Linked DNA regions of Ruficoccus amylovorans. The protein of the gene in region 1 interacts with the protein of each later gene in a pairwise test. Links are inferred from orthologs where the notes say so. Each region holds a gene or a part of one and is shown in the gene's direction. Other genes may lie near its edges. The genes, in order: rfaD and menB.

Region 1 (9,292 bases):
GGTCGGCGCGGACACCTTCGACACGGTGGTGGCCCCGGCTATGGGCGGGCTCGTCATCGGGCAGGAAGTCGCCCGGCAGGCCGATGCGCGGTTTCTTTTCGTCGAAAAAGTGGACGACAAACTCGCCCTGCGGCGCAATTTCAAGATCGAGCCGGGCGAGCGCATCCTCGTCGTCGAGGACGTGATCACACGCGGCGGTCGTGTGCGCGAGGCGCTCGACATCGTCAAGGCCGAGGGCGGCAACTGCGTCGGCGTAGCCGTGCTGGTAGACCGCAGCCAGGGCCAGACGACCTTTGAGGTGCCGCTGACTTCGCTGCTGGAGCTGAGCTTCCCCACCTACGAGGCCGACAAGCTCCCCCCCGAACTCGCCGCCCTCCCCGCCTCCAAGCCCGGGTCGTGAGGGCACTTTGGGAGTTTGAAAGTTGGAGCGTTCAAAAGTTTGCGACGGCCTCGCCTGCGCGACGCTCAAACTTTCAAACCCGAAACCCTCAAACTCCCAAACCTGGCAATCCGCCTTTTCCAGTTGACCCTCCGGCGGGTTTGCATGATAGGTTAAGGCATCTAGCGATGCGTAGCCTTATCGCCATTTTATCCCTGCTGGCCGCAGTCACTCTCCAGGCCCAGCCCGCCGTCAACCTCTACCTGGAACCGGAGGATAACGGCGTCGTGTTCAAGACGGCCCCCCTCGCGGAGGTCGAAGCACTCGGACCGGAGCACCCCGTCATTAACGGCACGGTTGACAACAACTGGTACCGTATCGCCTATCCGGGCCAGTACGTCGGCTTCGTGGAGATCCCCAACACCAATGCGGACGGCACCTTCAACCCCGGCGCGCCTCTTTTTATCCGCAAAAGCACCAGCAGCGGCATCATCATTCGCATCCCCTATGGGGCCAATGCCAAGGTGATCGACCGCTCCGGCAACTGGGCCACCGTTTCCTACCGTGGCGAGGGGCACGTCTATTATAAGAATCCGGCCCTTTTCCCGCCGCTGCCCAGTATGCCGCCCGCCAGAGCCGCCACTACAGCGGGCGCCACGACCCAGCGGGCGGCCTCCACCCCGGCGGCTGCCTCCAGTGCGCCCGGCGTGGCCGTGAGTACGATCCCGGTCGGCCAGACCTCCGGCAGCATGGCGGTGAGCACGATTCCCGTGACCCAGGAGGGCGGCGAAATCATCGCGGTGGAAGAACTCGAACTGCTCGAACCGCTCCCGGCCAAGCAGACACCGCCCCCCGCCGCCAGGACCACCGCCCCGGCTCCCGCGAAGACAGCGGCCCCGGCTCCGGTCGTCGCCCAGCCGCAACGCCCGAAGGCTCCGCCTCCCGGCTACATGCCGGTGGCCACCACCAGTTCGCCGCAGTCGCAAATCCTTTCCCGTGAAGTCCCGCACCTGTACGAGGGCGTCTTTACCCGCGTCCGGGGTTTCAGCTTCGACTTTTTCGGACCTGACTACGCCTACGCGCTACAAGACCGCTCCGGCAAACGCATCGCCTACGTCGATATTGAGAACGCCCTGCTGGTTTCCCCCATCGAGGCGTACCTGGACAAGCCCGTCACCGTCGAAGGTCTGCCCGAAAAAATCGGCGGCACCGTCCCGATCCTGATCAAGGCCAAGTTCATCCGCCTCAATCGCTATTAGTATCAGGGGGCCGTGCGCCCCCAAACCCCGCAGTGCGTGCCGCACGGGACAAGAAGAGGCGTTGCCCCTTAAAATCCGGCATTGCCAAGTGGCGGCGTGAGCTTTTCTGTCGGGGGAATGGAATTGATTGACGGTAACGCGATCTCAAAGCAGGTGCAGGCCGACGTGGCCGCCGAAGTCGCCTCCCTCATGGGGCAACCCTGCGTCACCTTTATCCGCGTGGGCGAAGACCCGGCTTCGGTCTCCTACGTGAACAAAAAGCAGCGCATCGCCGCCGAAGTCGGCATCGAAAGCCGCCTGTGCGTGCTGCCCGAAAGCACCACCCAGGAGGAGCTTTTCCTCATCATCGACGAGTTGAACGCCGACCCCGGCGTGCACGGCATCCTCGTGCAGGCCCCCCTGCCCGCGCACATGAACGAGCGCGAAGTCTTTAACCGCGTCTCCCCGCTCAAGGACGTGGACGGCTTCAACGCCGCCAACATCGGCAAGCTCTGCCAGGAAGACCCGAGCGCCTTCGTGGCCTGTACCCCGGCGGGCATTATCGAACTGCTCAAGCGCTCCGGCGTCCAGACCAAGGGTAAAAACGTCGCCGTGGTCGGGCGCAGCCTCATCGTGGGCAAGCCCGTCTCGCTCCTGCTCATGATGAAGGCCGAGTTCGGGGACGCCACCGTCACCGTCTGCCACTCGCGCACCCAGAACCTGCCCGCTATCGTCTCGCAGGCCGACATCGTTGTCGCGGCCATCGGGCGGGCGAAGTTCATCACCGCCGACATGATCAAGGAAGGCGCGGTCGTGATCGACGTGGGTATCAACCGCGTGGAAGACGCCAGCCGCAAGAGCGGTTACCGCCTGGTGGGTGACGTGGATTTCGAAGCCGTCGCGCCCATGTGCAGCGCCATCACACCGGTCCCCGGCGGGGTCGGCCCCATGACCGTGGCCATGCTGATGAAGAACACGCTCAAGGCTTTCAAGCTGAGCCAGTCCTAGCAACCGGCCCAGATGCCCGACCCGACCCCGCCCGGATTGCCCAGAGGCTCTTCCCTGCCTCCGCTGCTGCCTCAGCCGCGGCTGGCAGGCATGGGTGTGCGGATGCTGGCCTTCCTGATGGACTTCGTGCTGGTGTTTTTCTTCACCCTGTTCCTGCTGGTAAAGGTCCTGCTGCCTCAGTACCACTACGAGGGGATGCAGGAGTTCATCGCAACTATCGACGGCTACGCCGCCTCCGTCGAGGAAGCCCAGCTCAACGGCGAGGAGCCGCCGCCCGTCCCCCAGCCCACCGCCGACAGCCCGATGGTCGCCATGCTCGCCTACGCCTGGGAAAAGGCCATGCTCATCTTCTGGATCTACTTCGGGCTGGTGGAGGCGCTGTTCAAGGGATCGACTCTGGGCAAGCGCACCTTCGGCCTGCGCACGGTCAAGGCCGAGAGCGGCCAGCCCGCGCATTTCTTCGAGTCCGTGCTGCGCGGCGCGGTCAAGACCCTCGCCCTGCTCTTCCCCATCCCGCTGCCCATGCTGTGGTGGATCAACTACTTCGTCCCCTTCTTCAACCGCCGTCGCCGGGCCGGGCACGACTTCATCTGCCGCACAGTGGTGGTCGCGGAGTAAGCCGCCAACCGCCAGCACCCCACGCACCAAGGCGAAAAAAGCCACCGCAGCCGCGGGAAGCCCCCCGGATTAACGCAAAAATGGGTTTGCGCTGACCGCCTGAACACGCTCATCATAATCGACGAACCCGAACCCACCAAGCGCTGTGAAGCCCGCTAAAATACTCGTTGTCGACGACCAGCCCATCAACATCAAGCTGCTCCAGCGCAAGCTCGAACGCGAAGGCTACGCCGTACAGACCGCCTACAACGGGCTGGAGTGCCTCGAAGCGGTCAAGACCGGTGCCCCCGACCTGATCCTGCTCGACGTCATGATGCCCGAGATGGACGGCATCGAGGCTTGCCAGCGCCTGAAGGAAAACGAGGACACCAAGGCTATTCCCATCATTTTCATCACCGCCAAGTCCTCCAAGGAGGGCAAGCTGGAAGGGCTCAGCGCCGGAGGCGTGGACTACATCACCAAGCCCATCGACCTCGACGAGACCCTCGCCCGCGTAAAGACCCAACTGCGCCTGCAGGAGATTTTCCGCGCCAACATGGACCTGCAGATGCGCCTGGCCGACTCGCGCAAGACCGCCGCCATCGGAGCCATCACCCAGGGCATCGCCCACAACCTGAACAACCTGCTCGGCGTCGTCGTCGGCTACCTCGACCTGCTCAAGAACGGCTTCGACAGCCCGGACATGGTCCAGCGCAGCGTCACCCTGATGGATCAGGCCATCAGCCGAATGGTCAACATCATCCGGCAGTTGAGCACCATCGCCACCAACGAGCGCGTCGCCCTCGTCCCGCTCAACCTCCAGGACCTGCTTGAGGCCAGCATCACGCGCTTCAAGGAGGAGTACGGGGTGGATACCGTGGTTACCATTTCCAACGACCTGCCCGAAGATTTCTGCGTGGACACCAACGCCGAGGTCATCGAGAGCATTATCGGCAAGCTGCTCATCAACGCCTGGGAGGCTTACCCGAAAAACGAGCCCAACGAAAACCGCGAAGTCTGGCTCGAAACCGAGCTGCTCGACGTCAACGACAGCCAGCGCCTGCTGATCAAGGTCAACGACGACGGCACGGGCATCCCGGCGAATATCCGCGACACGGTTTTCGAGCCCTTCATCACCAGCAAGACTTCGGTCGGGCGCGGCCTCGGGCTGACCATGGCCCGCCACGCCATCCGCAACCTGCGCGGTGACCTCGACCTGCAAGAGCGCCCGGGCGGCGGCACCTGCGCCGTGCTCAGCTACCCGATCATCCAGACGATTTCCGGCCAACTGGCCGGACAGTCCATCGGCTAACAATTTTATGGCAAAAGTGGTTTTCCTCGGTGCCGGCAGAATGGCTTCGGCCATCGTCTCCGGCCTCATCCGCAAACAGCTCTACCGGCCCGATGACATCGCCTGCACCTGCGGCGACGACGACACCGGCCCCGAACTGGCGAAAACAACCGGCATCGGCTTTTCCCGCGACCTGGCCTCCCTCCTCCCGGAGGCGGACATCATGGTCCTCGCCTGCAAGCCGCAGCAGTTCAGCGCCCTCGACGAGGGGCTGACCGCGCTCACCGGCGGCAAGCTCGTCCTTTCCATCCTCGCGGGCACCACCCTGGAGCGGCTCGGGAAGAAATTCCCGCAGGTGCGCAACCTCGTGCGCGCCATGCCCAACACCCCCGGCCAGATCGGCGCGGGCGCGACCGCTTTTGCCTCCAGCCACATCCTCTCGGACGCGGACAAGACCGCCGTGGAGGGCATCCTCGGAGCGCTCGGACTCACCGTCGCCCTGCCCGAAAGCCAGCTCGACGCCGTGACCGCGCTCAGCGGCTCCGGCCCGGCCTATGTTTTCGAGTTCACCAAGGCGATGGAGGAGGCCGGTGTCGCCCTCGGCCTGGAGCGCGCGACCGCCGCCGTGTTGGCCAAGCAGACCGTGCTCGGCTCGGCCCTGCTCATGGATGCTTCGACCGAAGACCCCGAAACCCTGCGCAAGCACGTCACCTCCCCCGGCGGCACCACCCAGGCCGCGTTGGAATCTTTTCAGGGGAACAAACTGCGCGCCATCGTGACCGAGGCCCTGACCGCGGCCAGGGACCGCTCGGTCGAACTTTCCCAGCTTTAGTTTTTCTCCAATCTATTATGAGTTCTCTCGAAAAAGGACGTATCCTCGTCACCGGCGGCGCCGGCTTCATCGGCAGCGGGCTGGTCTGGGCGCTCAACCGCCGCGGCCTCGACAACATTATCATCAGCGATTTCCTCGGCGAGGACGAGAAGTTCAAGAACCTCGTCCCCCTCCGCTACGCCGACTATGTTGAGGCCGACGACCTCATCGACGAGTTGGAGGACTTCGACGACATCCGGACGATTTTCCACCTCGGTGCCTGCTCCGCCACCACCGAGCGCGACTGCCGCTACCTCGTCCACAACAACTACGACTACACCAAGGTCATGGCCGAGTGGGCCCTCCACAACGGCTGCCGCTTCGTTTACGCCTCCAGCGCCGCCACCTACGGGGACGGGGCCGAGGGCATGGACGACAAGGATCCCGACCTCTCCCGCCTGCGCCCGCTCAACATGTACGGCTACTCCAAGCACATGTTCGACCTCTACGCGCAGCGCCACGGCTTCCTCGACCAGATCGTCGGCCTGAAGTATTTTAATGTCTTCGGCCCGAACGAAGACCACAAGGGTGACATGCGCAGCGTCGTCCACAAGGCCTACGCCCAGATCCTGGAGACCGGGCGCGTCGGCCTCTTCAAAAGCTACCACCCCGACTACGCCGACGGGGAGCAGATGCGCGACTTCCTTTACGTCAAGGACGCCGTTGAGATGACGATCCACCTGGCCGAAACGGCCAAGGCTGGCGGCCTCTACAACCTCGGCTCAGGCCAGGCCAACACCTGGAAAACCCTTGTCACGCCGATCTTTGAAGCCCTCGACCTGCCCGTGCAGATCGACTTCATCGACATGCCCGAGACCCTGCGCCCGAAGTACCAGTACTTCACGCAGGCCGACACCGCCCGGCTGCTCGACTCCGGCTATGGCGGCACGCAGTGGCCGTTGGCCGAGGCCGTCACCGACTACGTCAAAAATTACCTTTCCGGCGACAAGCGGCTCGACCCCGGCATTGCCTGAGCGCGGACAGACTTCTCCATGAGCGATCCCGCCAGCCATCAGGACCCGCAAGCGTCCGAACCGATCAACGAGGAAAAGCTGCTCACCCTGGGCAAGCTCGCCCGCGGTATCGCCCACGATCTGAAAAACCTCCTCGCCGGGGTCCAGGGCAACACCGAGCTGGCCCTGCGCGAGTTCAAGAACGAGAACCTCGCCCGCAAGGCACTGGCCAACGTCATGCTCGCCTCCCGCAGCGCCCACGAGCTGGTCGAACAGATCTCCGCCTACAGCCGCCACGACAACATCCCCCACAAGGTGCTCGACCTGCGCGAAACCATCGCCCACGTCGAACGGCTGCTGGAGGGCTTTGTCAGCCCGGCAGTCACGCTCACGGTGGAGCTGCCACCCAAGCCGGTCTGCGTCAAGGCCAACGCCAGCCAGATGCAGCAACTGGTCATGAACCTTTGCCAGAACGGCCTCCAGGCCCTCGGGGACAAGGGTGGACGGCTTTGCATCAGCCTCGGTTGCGACGCGGCCCGGCAAAAAGCCCTCCTGAAAGTCAGCGACAGTGGCCCCGGTATTTCGTCCGACATCCTGCCGCGCATTTTCGACCCCTATTTTACGACCAAGGAACTGGGCATGGGCACCGGGCTGGGCCTGGCCGTCGTCCAGAAAATCGTACAGGATTGCGGCGGCGAGATCCAGGCCACCAGCCAGCCGGACATCGAGACCACTTTCTCCATCGAGCTGCCGCGCTCGCTCGAGACACCCGTCCCCGAGGCCCCCATGCCCACTCCCGAGGATTATCCGCAGGAGAAAAAAGCCATCCTGCTGGTGGACGACGAGCCGATCATGCGCGGGCTGGGCATGGACATCCTGCACACGCTCGGCTACCGTGTCAGCGTGGCTGAAAATGGCTCCGAGGCGCTTGACATGGTGAAGCGCCACCCGGATTACTTCGACCTCGTGCTCTCGGACTCGAAGATGCCAGAAATGTCCGGTCCCGAGTTGGCGGAGCAGCTTTACGCCGTGCGACCCGGCCTGCCATTTATCCTCGTCACCGCCTTCAACGACTCCGGCACCGAGGCCCGCCTGAAGGAATTCGGCGTGACCGAAATCGTCCAAAAGCCCTTCCTGATCGAGAATCTCGCCCGCGCCCTCAGCAACGCGCTCAACCGGGTGGGCAAAGGCAGTTGACCAACCGGACAATACGTGGGGCGAGAGGTTTTTGCCCCCCAGCCCGGACGCCGACCGCTCACTTGCGGACGATGACGGGGTTCTCCGTCAGCGCATCCGACCCGTCAGGCACCCGCATGGACCGCGGCATGATCACCTCTTCAACTCGAACCCCGTAGATTGCCAATTCGTCTTCGAGCTTCAGCCGGTTTTCATCACTGATTTTTTTGCGGAAAGTCACCACCGCCGCCACCTCGTCCGCGTCCTGATCGAAAAAGTCGCCAATCGTTTCCCATCCTCGCGCCCCCGTCGCCCCGGCAGGCCGGACCAGCCACTGATCGCCCATAAATGCCGCCTCAATCTCGACGACCCTACGCGCCTGCTCATTGCCAGACATGCACGAGGCCAGCAACGCAACCCCCGACAGCATCAGGGCGAGGACGACAATCAGGCGATCTGCCAAACCAGCGGGCCGGAAGAAATTCTCCGAGGCGCAACACCGCGAGCCAGGCTGAAGGAACATTGCCATGAAAAACAAATCGTAAGAAAAAGAAATGAGCGTGAAAACTCCACGGCAGCAACCCTTTTTCCTGCGCTGGCTCCTCGTCATCGCATTGGTGGCCAGTATCTCTCTGCTTTCCGGCGGCAGCGTGCCACCCGAGATCGTCCCCGGCATTATTCAGATCGACAAGCTCGCTCACATTCTGGTCTTCGGGCTGCTCGCTACCGCGGTTTTCCGTGCGCTTCCCGACGGGATGGCTCCTCATCGAAAAATGGCTTGGGCTGTCGGCCTGACCATCGCCTTCGGTCTTTCCGATGAACTGCATCAGGGCATGAACCCCAACCGTACGATGGACGGCTGGGACTTGCTGGCCGACGCCGTCGGGGCATTCGTCGCGACTTTCGTCTACCGCTATTGGGGGCTTTACCGGCGCGTCCTCGAATGGCGACCCATTCCCCGCTCCGCGCCCGGGCCACTCACCGAGCCCCTGCGCTCTTAGCTTGCTCCGCCCGCCGCGCTTCCCATGCTCGTGACTGTATGATGGACAAGTCCGAGGCCACCCGCCGCATCCGCGAACTGCGCGACACACTCGCCCGCCACGACGAGCTCTACTACCGCCAAGGCACCCTCGAAATCGAGGATCAGGAATACGACGCGCTCAAGCGCGAACTGGCCGCGCTCGAAGCCGAGTTCCCCGAGCTGTCCACCGACACCTCCCCCACTCGCCACGTCGGTGACGACCGCACCGAGGGCTTTGCCAAGGTCAAGCACCGCGAGCGCATGATGTCGCTTGACAACACTTACAACGAGAGCGAACTACGCGAATTCGACGCACGCCTGCGGCGCATTTTCCCCGACCGCGAGCTGGGCTACGTGGTCGAGCCGAAGATCGACGGCGTGGCCGTCTGCCTGACCTATGAGCAGGGCCGCCTCGTGCGCGCCGTCACGCGCGGCAACGGCGTTGAGGGCGACGACATCACCGCCAACGTCCGCGAGGGCGTCCCCGCACTTCCCGACCGGCTCGCGGGCGATCAATGGCCCGAGATCGTCGAGATTCGCGGCGAGCTTTACATGACCCTGACCGAGTTCCAGCGCATCAACACCGAACGCGAGGAAAAGCAACTCCCCCTCTTCGCCAACCCGCGCAATCTCACCGCCGGCACGGTCAAGCAACTGGCCGGCGTCGGCGGGCGACGGCTGGAGATCGTCCTCTACGGGCTGGGCTTCTGCCAGCCGCGCCGCTTCGGCAAACAGAGCGAGTTCCACCAGGCGGTCAG
Region 2 (9,384 bases), on another replicon or contig:
GCTGGCGGATACAGAAGCCGAGACGCTCGTCATCGACGGCTCGTACCGCAACCTCGACAGCCTGCACACCCGCGCCACACACCTGCGACTCGGCGACGATGTCTTTACCGATGAGCTCGACATGCACGTGGCCCCGATGAGCCGCTACGCCGAGGCGTGGCTCAAGGCCGATGGGACTTGCTCAGAGCGTATCCAAAAAGAACTACGCGGCTGCGAAACATTCTTTGAGGGAAAAATTCCCTGGCTGCTCTCTCGACGCTTGCCGGAAAAGACGCCGGTATTCATCGCCGCAAGCATGCCGGTGCGCGATGCGGAGATGTTCTGGCAGCCCTCGGAACGCGGCTACGCCGTTTGCGCCAACCGCGGCGCGAACGGCATCGACGGCACGCTCTCGACCGCGCTCGGCCTCGCCCACGGCGGGCGGTCCGCGGTTTTGCTTACGGGGGACCTCGCATTCCTCCACGACAGCAACGGTCTGCTGAGCGCCCCGCGCCTGCGCGGTAGCCTGACTGTGATCCTCGTCAACAACGGGGGCGGGCGGATTTTTGAGAACCTCGCCATCGCGAAGTTTGATCCCCCCTTTGAGGAATTTTTCGCTACGCCGCAACGGGTGGATTTTGAAAAGCTCGCCGCCGCGCACGGTGTCGAGTACGTGAAGCCGAAGGATTGGTCCGAGTTGGACCGGTTGGTCAGCAAACTTCCCCGCGAGGGCGTCCGTATCATCGAGGTGGTGACGGATTCCGCCGACGATGTGCCGCTGCGCAAGGCGCTGCTCGGAGGGGAGACGAAGCCCGCCGACTCAAAACCCGCCGCCAAGCCGACTGACGTGTCCGATTCTGCGCCGAAAAAGAAATCAACCCGCCGCCGCTCTCGGGGGAAAAAATCCGACGCGGAGGGAGAGGTGGCCGCCCGCACTGTTGACGCGCCTCCTGTCCGTTCTGCAACTGTTCCAGATTCAACGTCTGCTTCGAGCCCTGCGCATGCACCGCGTTCCGGGGTGGACGATCGCAGTGAGCCGCAGACTGCTGCGGTAAAAAAGAAATCTGCTCGTCCGCGACGCCGCAGGAAGCCTTCCTCGGGGGCGAGTGCGTCGCCACAGAGCCAATCCGGTGAGGATAAGCCAGCGGGCGGAAATTCCTCGGCGCAGAGTTAGTCTGCTCGCGCATGTGGCCGCTTTATTTTGTCATTAAAATTGAATACACAACGACCTTCTGTTATGAATTGGACCAAAGTCAGGGAGTTTGAAGAAATCGTTTACGAAAAGCTGGAGGGCGAGGGTATCGCCCGCGTGACGATCAACCGTCCGCATCGGCGCAACGCCTTTACCCCCGACACGGTGGCCGAGATGATCGCGGCCTTCACCGATGCACGCGAAGACCCGAGTGTCGGCGTGGTTCTGCTGACCGGGGCCAATCCTCAGACCGACGGCAAGTACGCCTTTTGCGCCGGGGGCGACCAGAAGATTCGCGGCCATCAGGCGGGCGGCTATCAGGGCAAGGATGGCGTGCCGCGCCTGAACGTGCTCGACCTGCAGAAGCTCATCCGCTCCATGCCGAAGGTTGTGATCGCGCTGGTGGCGGGCTACGCGATCGGCGGCGGGCACGTGCTGCACGTGGTCTGCGACCTGACCATTGCCGCCGACAATGCCGTCTTCGGGCAGACCGGACCGCGCGTGGGTAGTTTCGACGGCGGGTTTGGCTCCAGCTACCTCGCCCGTATCGTTGGTCAGAAAAAGGCTCGCGAAATCTGGTACCTCTGCCGCCAGTACAACGCGCAGCAGGCGCTCGACATGGGCCTGGTCAACGAGGTCGTGCCGGTTGGGCAACTCCAGGAAGAGGGCGTCAAGTGGGCACGCGAAATCATGCAGCACAGCCCGCTCGCCATCCGCCTGCTCAAGAGCGCGTTCAATGCCGATGTGGACGGCCAGCAGGGCCTGCAGGAGCTGGCGGGCAACGCCACGCTGCTCTATTACCTGACCGAGCAGGGCGACGAAGGCCGCCGCGCCTACGTCGAGAAGCGTGCTCCCGACTTCCGGAAGTTCCCGTGGCTGCCGTGAGGTAGGGAATCGCTGAGGCAAGCATCAAAACTGGGTGATCCGGTAAAAGCCTAGTCTCGGGATTATTGCAGTTATAAACGGGAAATGATATATACTGTTATTGGGAGGATTTTGAGGGGTATGAAGTTTCGCACATCACTGAACGAGGCGCTCTCAGTTTTACTCCTTTTTCTTGGAGTGATTTGGTTATTTTTTGCCTATGTGTTGCCTCTCAATGTCGAGTCCAATGCTTCATCTAGTGTCAGTTATTTTGAGTACAAACTGGCTGGCTGGATACAGTCGAAAGTTGTCCAGGGTAAGCTGACAGAGGCGGATGTGGCGGAAATTCTCGATGAGCAATGGCATATCAAAGTTGAAGACGGAGGCAGGCGCTATCTTCACGCATTGGTTTATTACATTTGTGAGAGCAGCAGGCCTCCATTATGGCCGGGGTGGTTGGCGTGTGTGGTAGGCTTTGTCGGGGGAGCTATTTCACGCCGAAGGATTTGCGCCGATCGCGCAGCGGCAAATACCAAGCGTAAATAGAAATAACGTTGGCCCCACCGCCAGCCCTGCCTTTGTGAGCTTCGTGTCTTCTTTGTGCTCTTTGTGACCAGCTCTTATATTCCCGAGCCTCTGGAGTAGGTCTCGGGCTCGACATAGACGGAGGCCATGCCGGCGGCGTCGGCGGCGGCGATGCCGAGGTGGCTGTCTTCGAAGACGAGGCAGGCGGACGGGGGAACGCCCATGCGTTCGGCGGCGAGCAGGAAACAGTCCGGAGCGGGCTTGCTGCGGGCGTAGTCCTCGCGGGTGATGATGACCGGGAACAGGTCGTGCACGCCGATCTGGCGCAGCGTCTCGTGGACGTGGCGGTAGGTGCCGCCGCTGGAGACGGAAACTTTTTTGCCCGCCTGGGCGTAGTGCCGGGCGATTTCGACCACCTCCACGATGGGCGTGACCTCGTGGTGCAGCCGGTCGAGGATCTCCATCTGGCTGCGGACGGCGGCAGCGGGGTCGAGGGTGTCGTTAAAGCGCTGGTTAAGCTGCACGACGGAATCCTCCAGCCCGGTCCCGGCCATGGAGTAGAAAATCTCCCAGGTGAAGTCGAACTTGGCGTGATGGGCCTTGAACGCCTCGACCCAGGCGCGGTAGTGCACGGGCATGCTGTCGGCCAGCGTGCCGTCGCAGTCGAAGATCGCGCCGAGGAAATCGCCGGGAGGGATTTTCAGCATGGCTCAGCTTTCCTTGGGGGCTTCCGAGGGGGCGTCCTTGGCGGCTTTTTTCGCCGCTTTCTTGGCGGGGCGGGGCGGGAACTCGAACTTGATGCCGCCGTCGTCCTGGAGGATGAGGAAGGCGTCGAAAAGGCGCTTGGTGCGGTTCGAGCGGAAGCCCTGGATGAGGTCCGTCTTGCGGTTGGTCAGGAGCTTTTTGATCTGCTCGGCGGGGAGAGCCTTGCCGAGCATGTTGCGGCTCATGCGGAAGGTGGCGCGACCCTTGGCGTCTTTGCCCTCGGAGATGTAGGCGTTGGGCGTCTCGTGCACGGGAGTGTTGTCCACGGGGGAGGTGCCCACGACGGGGAACTGCGACAGGTCGATGTCCTCGTCGCCGGGGCCGTTGCCGTTGTCGCCGAAGTCCAGCTCTACGCGGAGGGAGCCGTTGTCCTTTTCGGCCAGCTTGAGCACGGCGGAAAAGGCTTTGCCCATGCGGGACTTGAAGCCGTCGAGCGGGCCGATCTCACCCTTGTCCAAGAGGACTTCCACCTCGTCGGGGTCGAGCTTGCGGTTGCCGATGACCTTGTTGACGGAAACCTTCGGGATGGCGCGCCCACGCACATCAACCGACTCCTGCGAGAACCACGCGCGGTGGTCTTCGAGCAGGGGGGTTTTGTCCAGAGGGGAGATCAGGTGCGTCTCCTTGGCCGGGGGCGGGGCGTTGAGGTTGTTGATCATCTCCTCGGTCATGGAGGCGATGCCCTTCATGAACTCATCGCGGGAGAGCGTGCCCTCCTCGATCTGACGGAGGCGGTGCTCCCACTCGCCGGTAAGCTCGGGGCGGGTGAGGGCGTCGATCTTAAAGGTGCGCAGGAATTTGACCAGATCCTCGGCCTTGTGGGTCGGGGCCAGGTCGCGGCCTTCACGCTCGATGTAGCGCTCCTTGACCAGGTGGTCGATGGTCGCGGCGCGGGTGGCCGGAGTGCCCAGGCCGCGTTCCTTGAGGGCTTCGCGCAGTTCCTCGTCCTCGACGAACTTGCCCGCGCCTTCCATGGCGGCCAGGAGAGTGGCTTCCGTGTAGCGGGGCGGGGGGCGGGTCTGGTCGGCCTGGAGTTCGGCCTGCGCGAGGCGGGCCTTGGCCGGTGAACCGTCTTCGGGGGAAAGGGCCGGCAGGGTGTCTTCGCCGCCCTGGCCGCTGCCCTTGCCGTAGGCTTCGAGCCAACCGGCGACGGCGAGGACCTTGCCTTCGGTCTTGAAGGCGTGCCCGCCGAGCTCGCTCATGCGGGTGGTCACGTCGTACTCGGCCGGGGGGAAGAACACCGCCATGAAGCGCCGAGTGATCATGTCATAGATCTTCTGCTCGCGCTCCTGAAGTTTTTTCGGGGAGGTGTTGGTCGGGATGATGGCGAAGTGATCGCTGACCTGCTTGTTATTAAAGATACGCTTGTTGCCGGTGACGACCCAGTCGTTGGCCAGGACCTTTTCGGCGTGGATGGCGTAGGGCTCGGGCAGGCTGGCCAGGGTGTCGCGCACGGTGTGGCCGTAGTCCTCGGGAAGCGCCCGCGAGTCGGTACGCGGGTAGGTGATCATCTTGTGCTTCTCGTAGAGGGCCTGGGCGATGTTGAGCGTCATCCCGGCGGGGAAGCCGAAGCGGCTGTTGGCCTCGCGCTGGAGCGTGGTCAGGTCGTAAAGACGCGGGGAAGCCTGACGGGTGCGCTTTTTCTCCTCGGTGACGGCGGCCTCGGGCCCGGCGGCGAGGGCTTCGAGCAGGATGCGCTCGGCCTGCTCCTTGTCCCAGAGGCGGTCGGCGCGGTCGTGCTCGTCGTCGGCCTTCTTGAAGTCAGGCTTCTGGTAAACCCCGTCGTAGGCGCCGGCGGTGATGTTGAAGTTGCCGAGGATGCGCCAGTAGTCGCGGGCCTTGAAATTGCGGATTTCGCACTCGCGTTCATAGACGAGCGTGAGGGTGGGGGTCTGGACGCGGCCCACGGTGGCGGCGGTGCCGCCGCGGCGACCGAACTGGACGGTGGCGCCGCGGGTGCCGTTGATGCCGATGAGCCAGTCGGCCTCGGAGCGGGAGCGGGCGGCGTCCTGCAGGGGCTGCATCTCCTCGGAGGAGCGCAGGTTGGAGAAGGCGTCGCGGATGGCCTGCGGGGTCATGGAGGACATCCACAGGCGGCGGATGTCCTTTTTGTCGCCCTTGGCCAGTTCCATGATGTAGGTAAAGATCAGCTCGCCCTCGCGTCCGGCGTCACAGGCGTTGATGATCATGCCGACGTCGTCGCGGGCGATGTGCTTTTTCAGCTCCTGGAACTTCTTCTTGGTCTTGTCGATGGGCCGGAGCTTGAAGGTCTTCGGCACGATGGGGAGGGTCTTCAGCGTCCAGCGTTTGTAGTCCGGGCTGATGTCCTCGGGCATGATAAGCTCCACAAGGTGGCCAACGGCCGAGTCGATGATGTACTCGTCGTTTTCGTAGTGGTCGCCTTTACGGGGGATGCGGCCAAGGACGCGTGCGAGGTCGCCGGCGACGCTGGGTTTTTCCGCGATGACAAGGGTTTTCATGAAAATTTTAACAGGAAGGTCGGGAAGAACGGAGAAAGGGCTATTTATCCGCTCCTTTCAAGGTTAACCTGCGAATTCCTTTTCGAAATTCGGATTCGTAGAAGTTGAAAATCAGGCCGACCGGAGCATTCAGAAGCTTCATGTAGCTCAGTGTTTGAGCGATATGCTCGGGGCGAACCGCTTCGACTACTTTCAGTTCTACCAGCAGGGATTGCTCAACAAAAATATCTGCCCGTATGTGTTCATTGAACACTTCTCCGCGATATTCGATGGGGATACACAGCTCCGCCTCAACCATCAGGCCTTCCAGCGCCAAATCGCGCGAGAAGGCCTTCTGATAGATGGATTCAAGCAGCCCCGGTCCGAAATGGCGATGCACTCGAAAGGCCGAATCGATGACGGTTTTCGTCAACTTGTCGGCTCTTTCAAACTTTTCGTGCATGCTTCCCGGCTCTTCCCGTCCTTCCTGTTAAAAGGATGTCTCTACTTGGCGGCGAATTCGGGGAGCAGGCTGTCGAGCGCGCTGAGCAGCTCGGCCATGGTCTCGTCGGTTTCGTCGCCCATGTTGGAGATGCGGAAGGCTTTGCCCTTGAGCTTGCCGTAGCCGCCGTCGATGACGCAGTTGTAGCGGCTCTTGAGGGCTTCGTTGAGCTTGGGCAGGTCGATTTCGCGCAGGTTCTTGATACAGTTGAGCGTGACCGAGCCGTACTCGGGGGCCGGGAGCAGTTCCATGCCGTTTTTGCTGACCCACTCGCGCACGAGGTTGTTGAGGCGCAGGTGGCGGGCGTAGCGGTTTTCCAGCCCTTCCTCGAAGATGTCTTCCAGCTTGCTCTTGAGCGCGTAGATGAGCGGAATGACCGGCGTGCTCGGGGTCATGCCCTTCTCGTAGTTCTTCTGGAACTCGATGAAGTCAAAGTAGTAGCCGCGGTTTTCGACGGTCTCGGCGCGCTTGAGGGCCTTTTCCGAGACGGAGAGCAGGGCGAGGCCGGGCGGCAGGGCGAGGGCCTTCTGCGAGCCGGTCAGGATGATGTCGAGGCCGAGGGCGTCCTTATCGATCTTGAGGGCCGAGAAGGAACTGACCGTGTCCACGATGGCAATGACCTCGGGGAACTCGCGCAGCACGGCGGCGATTTCCTCCAGCGGGTTCATGGTGCCGGTCGAGGTTTCGTTGTGAATGATGGTGATGGCGTCGTACTCCCCGGTGGAAAGCTCCTTGCGGATGTCCTCCGGGTCGATGGGGGTGCCCCATTCGTATTTGAGCTCCTTGGCCTGGAGGCCGCAGCGGAGGGAAACGTCGTACCACTTGTCCGAGAACGCGCCCGAGCAGCAGTTGAGGACCTTCTTTTTGACCACGTTGCGCAGCGAGCCTTCCATCACGCCCCAGGCGCTGCTGGTGCTCAGGTAAACCGGGTCCTGCGTGTAGAGGAGCTTCTGGAGGGAGGGCTGGATGGCCTGAAACAGCTCCACGAAGTCCTTGCTTCGGTGGCCGATGACAGGTGTCGTCATCGCGCGATAGGTTTTTTCCGACACCTGGATCGGACCGGGAATGAAGAGTTTATAGCTCATGGAAAAGAGTTCAGGGAAACAGAATCCGCGCTGCCGTCAACAGAGTTTGCAGACGCACAAAAGATAGGAATGCCCCTCGCGGGGGCCAGAACCGCCTTAAGATGCGGTTTCGCAGGCGGCCACACGGAAGGGCTCGCCGGTTTCGCCCTCGGGGCTGCGCTCCTTGATGATCGTCCGGTTATGGTCGGCCATGACGATGACGCGTGGCTTCCAGCTCCTGGCTTCCTCGTAGGGCATGTGCGCGAAGTTCATGATGACCAACAGGTCGCCGGGCTTGCCGCGGTGGGCGGCGGCACCGTTCAGGGCGAAAGTGCCGGAGCCCTCGGGGGCCTCAATGGCGTAGGTTTCGAGTCGTTCGCCGTTGGTGATGTTGCCGACGAGGATTTTTTCGTAGGGCAGTAGGCCGATGCGCTTCATGAGCGCCCCGTCAATGGCGAGGCTGCCTTCATAGTCCGCTTCGGCTTCGGTGACTTCTGCCCGGAGGATTTTGCTTTTAAGGATTTCGACGGTCATGACCGGAATGGATTCAAGCGATCCAATTAAGCAGATTTCCGGCCAAAGGTCAATCAAACGCTCGGCCTTTGATCCGATTGCCGGGGCGGGGTTGTGGCCGGGTACCGCCTACAGCCAACGGTACCCTTTACGGAAACCGGAAGGCTCCTGCCCCTTCCGGTGACGAATTACTGCCGGGCCTTGTTTTCGGTGGACTTGAGCATCTCGGCAATGCCCAGGGGCAGCTCGGAGAGGACTTTCTGGGCGTCGGGGCTGTCGGTGTTGATGAGGGCGACGAAACCCGTGCGGTAGCCGGGGAAGAGTGCCATAGCCACGCTGTGGCGGTCGTAGCTGCCCTCGGTGCCGATGATTTCGACGTTGCGGTAGTAGCGGCGGCTCCAGCCCATGCCGAAGTTGCGGCTGTCCTCGGTGCGGGCGGGTTGCCAGCGTTCGCGCACACTGACGGTGTCGGCGATCCGCTGGCCGTCGGGAGTGAGGCCCATATTCAGCTCGGTGATAAGCCAGCGGGTCATGTCGCGCAGGCTGGCCTTGAGGCCGATGGCGGGGGCAAAGGCGTTCTGCTCGGGCTGCCAGAAGCCGGTCGGGTCGTAGCGGCCCCGGTCGGCGTACTGGTGGGCGCTGGCCATCTGGCCGGAGGCCTGGGCTTCGGCCAGGGAAAAGGTCGCGTCCTCCATCCCGACCGGGCCGAAAATCTTATCCTGCACGGTCTCGATGTAGTCCTTGTAAAATTCGCTGTCCTTGCCGGCGGAGCGGGGCAGCAGGTAACCGGCGGCGGCGATGCTGACCAGGCTGCGGCTGAAGCGCTGGCCGGGGTTGGCGCTGACGGGGGCCTGCGCGATGACGGCCATCACGTCCTCGGGGCGGGCCCAGGCCGGGTCGAGGATGTCGTCGGTGTAGTCGGGGATGCCCGCCGTCATGGTCAGGAGCTGGCGGATGGTGACTTCGCCGGAAAGCTCGCGTGCGCTCATGCGGAAGCGCGGCCAGAGCTTTTGGGCGGGCTTGTCGTAGGTAAAGGACGGGCTCTCCAGGCTCGCGGCGAGCAGGGAGGTAAGCGCCTGGCTGGCGGGCCCGGCGTTGAAGCGCGTGCGCTCGGTCAGGCGTTCGCCGGTCTTGAGGTTGGCGTAGCCGACGACTTGCTGGAGGACGACTTGCCCGTCCTGCACGATGGCCAGGGCCATGCCCGGCAGGCCGTAATCTTCGGCCAGGTCGGTGATGTACTCTCCGAAACGCTCCAGCATCTCGGGCGAGATCGCCGGGTGGGCCGCGCCGGGGGTGAGCGCGCGCACGGCGGCCATGTCGCTCACATCGAGGGCGGGGTTGATGTCCTCCTTGGGCGGTTGCAGGGGGATGACCAGCCCGCCGTCGCGAAACGACGCCTGGGCCGCGAGTTCACTCGCACACAGGGTAAAGAGAAGGACGGGAACAAGCCCGCGGCAAAGTTGCCACCAGCGCATGCCTGATTAATGTGCGCGTTGTCCGCCCGGCTACAAGGGAAAAGCA

What was found.
Region 2: the proteins of rfaD (region 1) and menB interact in binary tests that used the Escherichia coli proteins (3 or more experiments, as listed by UniProt). The link is inferred for Ruficoccus amylovorans from one-to-one orthologs.

What each region holds. Positions count from the first base shown.
Region 1 is NZ_JACHVB010000064.1:71,146-80,437, reverse strand. Bases 4,520-7,360 are described here. They hold rfaD (ADP-glyceromanno-heptose 6-epimerase), read left to right. Parts: upstream 4,520-5,362; coding sequence 5,363-6,358; downstream 6,359-7,360. Other genes in these bases: H5P28_RS18970 (hybrid sensor histidine kinase/response regulator), read left to right, coding at 6,377-7,360; proC (pyrroline-5-carboxylate reductase), read left to right, coding at 4,542-5,345; H5P28_RS20065 (response regulator), read left to right, coding at 4,520-4,534. In the rest of the region: pyrE (orotate phosphoribosyltransferase), read left to right, coding at 1-400; H5P28_RS19000 (SH3 domain-containing protein), read left to right, coding at 568-1,638; H5P28_RS18995 (bifunctional 5,10-methylenetetrahydrofolate dehydrogenase/5,10-methenyltetrahydrofolate cyclohydrolase), read left to right, coding at 1,756-2,625; H5P28_RS18990 (RDD family protein), read left to right, coding at 2,638-3,243; more of H5P28_RS20065, read left to right, coding at 3,389-4,519; more of H5P28_RS18970, read left to right, coding at 7,361-7,534; H5P28_RS18965 (hypothetical protein), read right to left, coding at 7,593-8,042; H5P28_RS18960 (VanZ family protein), read left to right, coding at 8,068-8,514; NAD-dependent DNA ligase LigA, read left to right, coding at 8,553-9,292. UniProt on the Escherichia coli protein: Catalyzes the interconversion between ADP-D-glycero-beta-D-manno-heptose and ADP-L-glycero-beta-D-manno-heptose via an epimerization at carbon 6 of the heptose.
Region 2 is NZ_JACHVB010000025.1:103,879-113,262, reverse strand. Bases 204-3,136 are described here. They hold menB (1,4-dihydroxy-2-naphthoyl-CoA synthase), read left to right. Parts: upstream 204-1,216; coding sequence 1,217-2,056; downstream 2,057-3,136. Other genes in these bases: H5P28_RS10005 (HAD family hydrolase), read right to left, coding at 2,656-3,136; H5P28_RS10010 (hypothetical protein), read left to right, coding at 2,177-2,581; menD (2-succinyl-5-enolpyruvyl-6-hydroxy-3-cyclohexene-1-carboxylic-acid synthase), read left to right, coding at 204-1,153. Outside these bases: more of menD, read left to right, coding at 1-203; more of H5P28_RS10005, read right to left, coding at 3,137-3,267; H5P28_RS10000 (DNA topoisomerase III), read right to left, coding at 3,271-5,805; H5P28_RS09995 (GxxExxY protein), read right to left, coding at 5,846-6,247; H5P28_RS09990 (pyridoxal-phosphate-dependent aminotransferase family protein), read right to left, coding at 6,289-7,371; panD (aspartate 1-decarboxylase), read right to left, coding at 7,468-7,884; H5P28_RS09980 (serine hydrolase domain-containing protein), read right to left, coding at 8,052-9,338. UniProt on the Escherichia coli protein: Converts o-succinylbenzoyl-CoA (OSB-CoA) to 1,4-dihydroxy-2-naphthoyl-CoA (DHNA-CoA).